2 regions of the Peribacillus sp. FSL K6-5616 genome follow, and region 2 is predicted to be linked to the other one. Evidence: riboswitches for the same ligand, from Rfam matches in the RefSeq annotation. Region 2 holds a riboswitch; the other holds the start of a gene.
The links. A riboswitch is a leader RNA that binds a small molecule or an ion and turns the genes downstream of it on or off. The one in region 2 is predicted to bind thiamine pyrophosphate.
Positions count from the first base shown of each region.

Region 1: another riboswitch for thiamine pyrophosphate. It lies ahead of MHB45_RS16825 (ABC transporter substrate-binding protein); the one in region 2 lies ahead of thiC (phosphomethylpyrimidine synthase ThiC).

Region 1 covers NZ_JBBOYT010000001.1:3,506,984-3,510,700, forward strand. The annotation lists gene MHB45_RS16815 (ABC transporter permease) at 1-116, opposite strand, end outside; gene MHB45_RS16820 (thiamine-binding protein) at 113-397, opposite strand; gene MHB45_RS16825 (ABC transporter substrate-binding protein) at 409-1,404, opposite strand; TPP riboswitch at 1,538-1,647, opposite strand; gene MHB45_RS16830 (protein-glutamine gamma-glutamyltransferase) at 1,961-2,788, shown strand; gene rarD (EamA family transporter RarD) at 2,884-3,717, opposite strand, start outside.
Region 2 covers NZ_JBBOYT010000001.1:358,667-362,383, reverse strand. The annotation lists gene thiC (phosphomethylpyrimidine synthase ThiC) at 1-1,464, opposite strand, end outside; TPP riboswitch at 1,600-1,714, opposite strand; gene MHB45_RS01745 (HAD family hydrolase) at 1,831-2,619, opposite strand; gene MHB45_RS01740 (histidine phosphatase family protein) at 2,772-3,317, opposite strand; gene MHB45_RS01735 (hypothetical protein) at 3,561-3,717, opposite strand, start outside.

The sequences.
Region 1 (3,717 bases), 3.1 Mb from region 2:
GCGGGAAGCAGCCATTCTTCAACTTTCAATAAGACTGTCACTGACTCCCATACTATCAGCAACAATAATAAAAGAAAGAAGGGAGCCCCCTTCTTCCAAATTCCCCTTCCGATCATGCCCGATATTTCTCCGTTAACGTATCCATCGTAATCCCGCTTGGCTGATATAATATTTTCACTTGTGAAATGACATTCGGCGATCCTATTTCAATCATTCTTACATTCATTTTTTCTATCACGGCAAAAAGCTCGGAAAGTTCCCCCTCCATTGTCGTTTCTAGCGGGTGAACCTCATACTTGACACCTGATTCTTCAATGATCTTGATTGCTTCATCGACCATAGGGATGACATTTTCCCCTTTAGGAATAATTTGTATACTAATTAATGAATTGGCCATTGTATCTCCTCCTAGTTTGGTAAAAATTCATTGGTAAATGCCTTTTCAGGATCGAAATCACCTTCAAGAAGCTTATTTTCAGTCATCCACTCACTGTAATTCTTCCAAATTTCAAGCTTTTGTTCACCCCATCGCGGAGCATCATCCTGATACTTGTCTGCAAGCCACTCCTGGCTTCTCTTCACCAGTTTTGGATCAAGATCCGGTGCAGACTCGATTAACATATCCGCTGCATCATCAGGATTCTTAATCGCAAACTGGTACCCTTTCGAAGCTGCATGAACGAATGCTTTAACAGTCTCGAAATCTTCTTTTATCATCTTTTCATTTGTAGTCAAAACAGGCGTATAGTAATCAAGCTTATCAGAGTATTCGGTTAAGTACACCATATTAAGCTTTTCATTCCGCAGCTCGGCCTCAATGCCTGTCCAACCATAATAAATCCAGGCAAAATCTATATCCCTTTTAACCGAAGTGAAAAAATCCATGTCCCCTGTATTGACTATGTCCACTTCATTTACATCCGCATTTTCCTTTTTCATGAGTGAATCAATAATGGCCTTTTCAACCGGAGATCCCCAGCCGCCATAAGTCTTCCCTTCAAAATCCTTGGGAGTCGTAATGTCCTTTTCCTCTGGGGAAGCGAATCCCGAGGTATTATGCTGGATGACGGCAGCTACCGAAACAATCGGTACGCCCTGCACGCGGGCCTGTGTTATGCCCTCCTGGTAACTCACGCCAAATTCAGATTTCCCTGAAGCGACAAGCTTATCAGCACCAGCTTCACCTGGCATGATAATTTCCACATCAAGACCTTGTTCTTTAAAATAACCTTTTTCCTTGGCTACATACAATCCTGTATGGTTTGTATTCGGTGTCCAATCGAGCACGACCAATACCTTTTTTAATTCTTCATTTTTAGATGCTTCTTCTTTTTCATTGGTTCCGCCTGCTCCGCATCCAGCTAAAAGGAAGAACGAAGTTAACAGTGGTAAGAATTTATTCAAGTCATTATCCTCCTACACATTCTCATTCTATAAGATCCATATGCCGGAACCATATTAGGGGGCTATTCAAATACTGGATAAAAAAACAAAAAACGCCCGAAGATGAATTCGGACGTTAACATACAAAACAGAAAATCAGTCATAATATGTTCCCTCCGCTGGCATCACCCAGATCAGGTTCAAAGAGTCAGCATCTAATGGATGCAATCTCAGCCAGCAGTACTGGCCCCCCTACATTTCTCGCACATATGAACTTTTCTCTCTCATTATATCAATTCATAGGGAAAAAGGAATACTAATTTGCTTCTACTCTCTAATTTGAAAGGTATTCCTTGCACTTCAGGATATCTTGCAAAACATCTTTTGGAACGAAAATCATTGAAAGCAAAATAGTTCTGCCTCTTTCCGTTCCAATCATTCCTGGCTGCAACGGTGGCGGACACGTTCCAAATAGTCATTTCTTTGCAAGCATTCATATAATGAGCATTACGTGTAGACATTTTTGTTTACTGGTTTTATTAAACCCTTAATTTCATAAGCAAAAGGTGGATATGTCATGATAAAGATTAATCACAAATGGTTAGATGTCAGTCAAATCCAACCAGGTGCAGCCTCTGCCAGATCGCTTGAAACTCTTCAATGCTTGGCGGAAGATTCTAACGTTTTTGAATACCGGAACTTTGGGGATTTTAATTTCGAGATACAGCTGAGGAACCGGGTCATAGAGGCAGCTATTGCGTTGGATAAAAGCGGGCCGGAATTTTCCACACTTGAGGAGTCTCAATCCAATCAGCGTTATTGGCACCTTTCAAAGGATGGCACCTTCACCCTTCAGCCAGGGATTCTCCCTCATGATGCGCTCGTTGACATTTTCATGAATGGGGGGCTTTATGCCTTCGAATGCGGGACAGCAATAGTCGTCACTTTTTTAAAGGCGATTTTGGATTTAATCGGCCCCAGGAATTTCGACTATCTTTTTTCAGACCTATTTTTATATGACTGGCGCCCTCCAAGGAATATGGCTCTCAACGTTCACCAGGGAAGGGACTATTTACCAGGTGATTGCGTTTACTTCAAAAACCCTGATCACGACTTGGCAACCCCTGAATGGCAAGGTGAAAATGCCCTATTATTAGGGAATAACCTCTTTTATGGCCACGGGATCGGGATTACCACTGCACAGGGAATCATCGATGAATTAAATAGCAATAGAAAGCCGTACGCCACCATATCAGCATTCCTGACAACACATATCATTTTCCTGGATAGTTCCTTCTATAGACAATTCCAACTGAATTCCCCCCGTGCCAATCCCGATAACAATCCTGCCTGCCTTTCCAATTGTATTGTTTCTGAAATAGGTTCGAAGATATACCTTTCATGACCCTGGCATTTCGCCTATGCCATAAAACCGTTTTATTGAGTAACGACATAAAAAAAAATGCTTGGGCAGAAATCTCCCCAAGCATTTTTTTCTTTTCACGCACCAATATTCCCTTTGCCTTTGAACCTGCGGGCACTTGCCTGCCCCCATTTCGTTATGGATAGTGTATAAACAGCCAAAGCTGACCATATGAACAAAAAGGCTAAAAGATGTGCTTTGGTGAAACTTTCATGATAGACGAATACCCCGATCAATAAAGATAAGGTCGGAGCGATATACTGAAAAATGCCAAGCATCGATAACGGGATCTTCTCCGCCCCTTTTGCAAAATATAAAAGAGGCAATGCCGTGGCAATCCCGCCGCCCACCAACAGCAAGCTTGTGCTTCCGTCTGTAAAGAATTGCATTTCCGACCTGTTCATCAAGTAAATCAGGTAACCTAGGGCCAGAGGCGTTACCATCATCGTTTCAAGCGTCAGCCCGATTGCCGATTCGGCCTTGATCATTTTTTTTGCCAGACCGTATAATCCAAAGGTCATGGCCAAAACAAGAGAGATCCACGGGATCGTGCCGAAATGAATGCCAAGGATCAAGACTCCGATTCCTGCAAGCAGGAATGAAATGATTTGGGCCCCGCTCAATTTTTCTTTTAAGACTATCACTCCCAATAGTACACTGACGAGCGGATTGATATAATATCCAAGGCTCGTGTCGAGGATCCGTCCTGAGTTAACGGCCCATATGAACACTCCCCAATTAGCTGTAACAAGCAGTGACGCCGTTAGCAATGCCGTAAAGAGTTTCGGATTTCCCATTATGTTTTTGACATAATCAAGAAACGCCTGCCATTTTTTCATGAACATCAATAAAACCAGCATGAACACGAAAGACCATAATACCCTCTGAGCTAAAATTTCTATTGCACCGAC
Region 2 (3,717 bases):
TGCAAGATCAGCTGCGTGTGCTGCAATTTTATAAGTAATGACCCCTACCCGAACATCCTCTTTATTCGGCAGTCCCAAATGCTCTTTCGGTGTCACATAGCAAAGCATGGCCGTTCCAAACCATCCAATCATGGCAGCACCAATCGCAGAAGTGATATGGTCGTATCCAGGAGCTATATCCGTCGTCAATGGTCCCAGGGTATAGAATGGTGCTTCTTGACAGACTTCCAGCTGCTTATCCATATTTTCTTTAATCAAATGCATCGGTACGTGACCGGGTCCCTCCACCATGACTTGAACGTCGTGCTTCCAAGCAATCTTCGTCAATTCCCCAAGTGTTTCCAATTCCGCAAATTGTGCCTCATCGTTTGCATCTGCAATGGATCCCGGACGGAGACCGTCACCTAATGAGAAAGAAACATCATACGTCTTCATGATTTCACAAATCTCTTCAAAGTGTGTATAGAGAAAACTTTCCTGGTGGTGGGCCAAGCACCATTGTGCCATGATGGAGCCTCCCCGGGAAACAATACCCGTAACTCGCTTTGCTGTCATGGGGATGTATCGCAAAAGTACACCAGCGTGTATGGTGAAGTAATCGACACCTTGCTCAGCCTGCTCGATTAATGTATCCCGGAAAACTTCCCAATTTAAATCTTCCGCGACCCCATTCACTTTTTCCAATGCTTGATATATCGGAACCGTCCCAACCGGCACAGGTGAATTCCTGATAATCCATTCCCGCGTCGTGTGAATATTCTTTCCTGTGGAAAGATCCATTATGTTGTCTGCACCCCATCGTGTGGCCCAAGTCATTTTCTCCACTTCAGCTTCAATCGATGAACTGACAGCTGAATTTCCTATATTCGCATTTATCTTCACGTGAAAATTACGTCCGATGATCATGGGCTCACTTTCAGGATGGTTAATATTTGCCGGAATGATTGCCCGCCCGCTAGCTACCTCTTCCCTTACAAACTCAGGGGCTACATTTTCCCTGATCGAAATGAACTCCATTTCTGGAGTAATGATCCCTTTGCGGGCATAATGGAGCTGGGTTACGTTTTTTCCTTTCACCGCACGCAATGGTTTTCTTTTCAATCCCGGAAAAACTTCGGCATTGGATTGTGACTCCACTTTTCTATATCCGTTATCTTCGGGCTTTATTTCACGCCCTTCATACTCTTCAACATCTTCCCGTTCCAGAACCCAGCTGCGTCTGATCGGGGCAAGGCCTTTATGAATATCAATCGGATATTCTGAATCCGTATAGAAGCCGCTTGTATCATATACACGTAAAGGCGGATTCTCCTCTTCACCGAATGCCCCTGTCGTCGGACTTAGCTCAATTTCACGCATAGGTACTTTAATATCGGGTCTAGATCCCTCAACATACACTTTTTTACTCCCGGCAAAACTGGACATAATTGAAACGTTCATGTCATTTACTGAATTACTCTTCATGATTTCATTTCTCCTTTTTAAGTTCATTTAAAAAGGACAAAATCCAATCCACTTCGCACGAAAAAGCCAGGTCTCATATTAAAGACCCGGCTAACGTTAGTATGACTACAGAAATGACCAATTGAAAGGTCATCGTTTAGTAGATTCTAACTTCCCCACGCTGGTATGAACCAGATCAGGTCCTGAGGGTTAAGAAGCTTAAGCGCTTCTCTCTCAGCCCAACTTTTATTGGACACCCCTAGTCTGAATAATTTAATTGATTACAGGGTAACTATATCTCACCCTTTTCATTCTGTAAATAATTTGAAAGACCTAATATTTTCATTGCAACTCTCCAAAATTTGTTATTTGGAGGAGGACCGCCAATTAATTCCCCAGGCTCTCAAGGATAGGGAAAAGCTCCTCTAAATGCTTGATTTCATAGGTTGGAAGCACTTCATTCCGTTTCTTATCATGGCGATTTATCCAAACCGACTTTATACCTACCCGTGATGCTCCAAGGATATCGGTCATTAAATTATCGCCGACCATCAATACTTCATCCTTATCCAGCTCCATGATTTGCAAAGCATGCTCAAAAATGGAGGCATCCGGTTTACCTCGACCAAATGCGCCTGAAATCACGATTTGGTCGAAATAAGGAACCAGTTCAGGCGTTATTTCAAGTTTGGTATTTTGCAGTTCAGGAGATCCGTTCGTTAGCAATAGCAAGTTGTACTTCCCTTTTAATTCATCCAGAACACGGAATGTTTCTTCATAGATAAATGGCTTTTTGCGTCTTTCGGCCGGGAAACGTTCTGCCAGTTCAAGCCCAAATTCCGGGTCATCGATCCCTAATGCCTTCAAGCCCCTCGTCCACGCTTCTTTCCGATAAGCCGGTGCGATCCCGGCCATCTTCCGGAATTCATCATGATCATCCTGAAAATTCCCCCATAGTCCCTCAAATGGGTTGATTCCGATCATTTGAGTGAATGCATATGTATCGTAAGAAGAATAAAGATCACGCGCTTCCTTCCGCACCGCTTCTTCAAACTCGTCGACATTCAGACCATATTTCTCCTTGGCAACTTCGCATGTGGCCACAAAAGCCTCTTTTACACTTTTCTGATCCCATAGTAATGTATCATCTAAATCAAAAAAAACTGCCTTCAGCAAAATGTCCACCCCTCTTTCCCCAATATTGAATTCGTAAAAATTACACTATTACAATAATAAACCACAACCAATAAAAAAAGAATAACTATTCGGAAAATACATGCCTCTTTCTTCGCAAAATGGCTTACCTTTTCCGGTGGGGAACCATATATTCATTTCCCTTTTCCGCTTTCAAATACATACAATTTTCCATTACTGGCAATCTTGAACTTTGGACCGGTGAACCCCCGTCGGATCAGCTCTTTCCTCATATATACCATGAGGGCGGCATGACTCACGATCAGAACATTCCTTTCCCCCTTTGCAAAGACTTCATCCAATACATTATTGATCCTTTGCTCTGCAATCTTAATTTCCGCCCTTGTCTGCTTGTTGATCACCGAGCAGCAGCGAATCCAGATGGCCCAAAGGATGAACGGCAGCTTAACCCTTCCTCTCAAAGGGGGAGAAGGTATTTCCCGCAGCTCCTCCATCCGATGAACCGTGCCTGGAAAGATGTGTTCCGCTGTCTTGACGGCTCTCGACATATCACTGCAATAACATTCCTGCCATTCCTCCACGCCAAATAAAGTCGTTCCATAAATAATATCCGCTGCATCATAGTCCACAAACCATTGCTTCATATCATCCGCCGTCACAGATTTCCCAGTAGGAAATTCATGTGCCACCTTAAAATGCCGTACCAAACCAATTTTCATATATTCTCCTTTTTATCTTTTAAAATATTCGTTTCTATTTCTTATAAAAGCCCTTAACAATATATTAACCTATGTAAAGCTATATAATAAATGCAAGTTGAAACCATTAAAAGCCTACTGAGCTCCCCTTGTGCATGGTTAAAGGTTCTCACAGATTGTGTCACTGCAAGCATTTAATTATCATAAGGAAAAATATCATGGCCATATGTAAAAAAGAGAAAGCATATCGCCTTCTCCTTTCGTTTAATCTATGAATTGGAGTTCTGTTACCGTACATCTTTTCCTGAATTTATATTTCCCGCTCAAATCACTGAATTGATAATCATTTAGGGATTTACCCAGTTGTTCCTTTAGTTTATCCGCCGTGATGGATTCCTCAACTGTCTCTTTCCAATTTTCA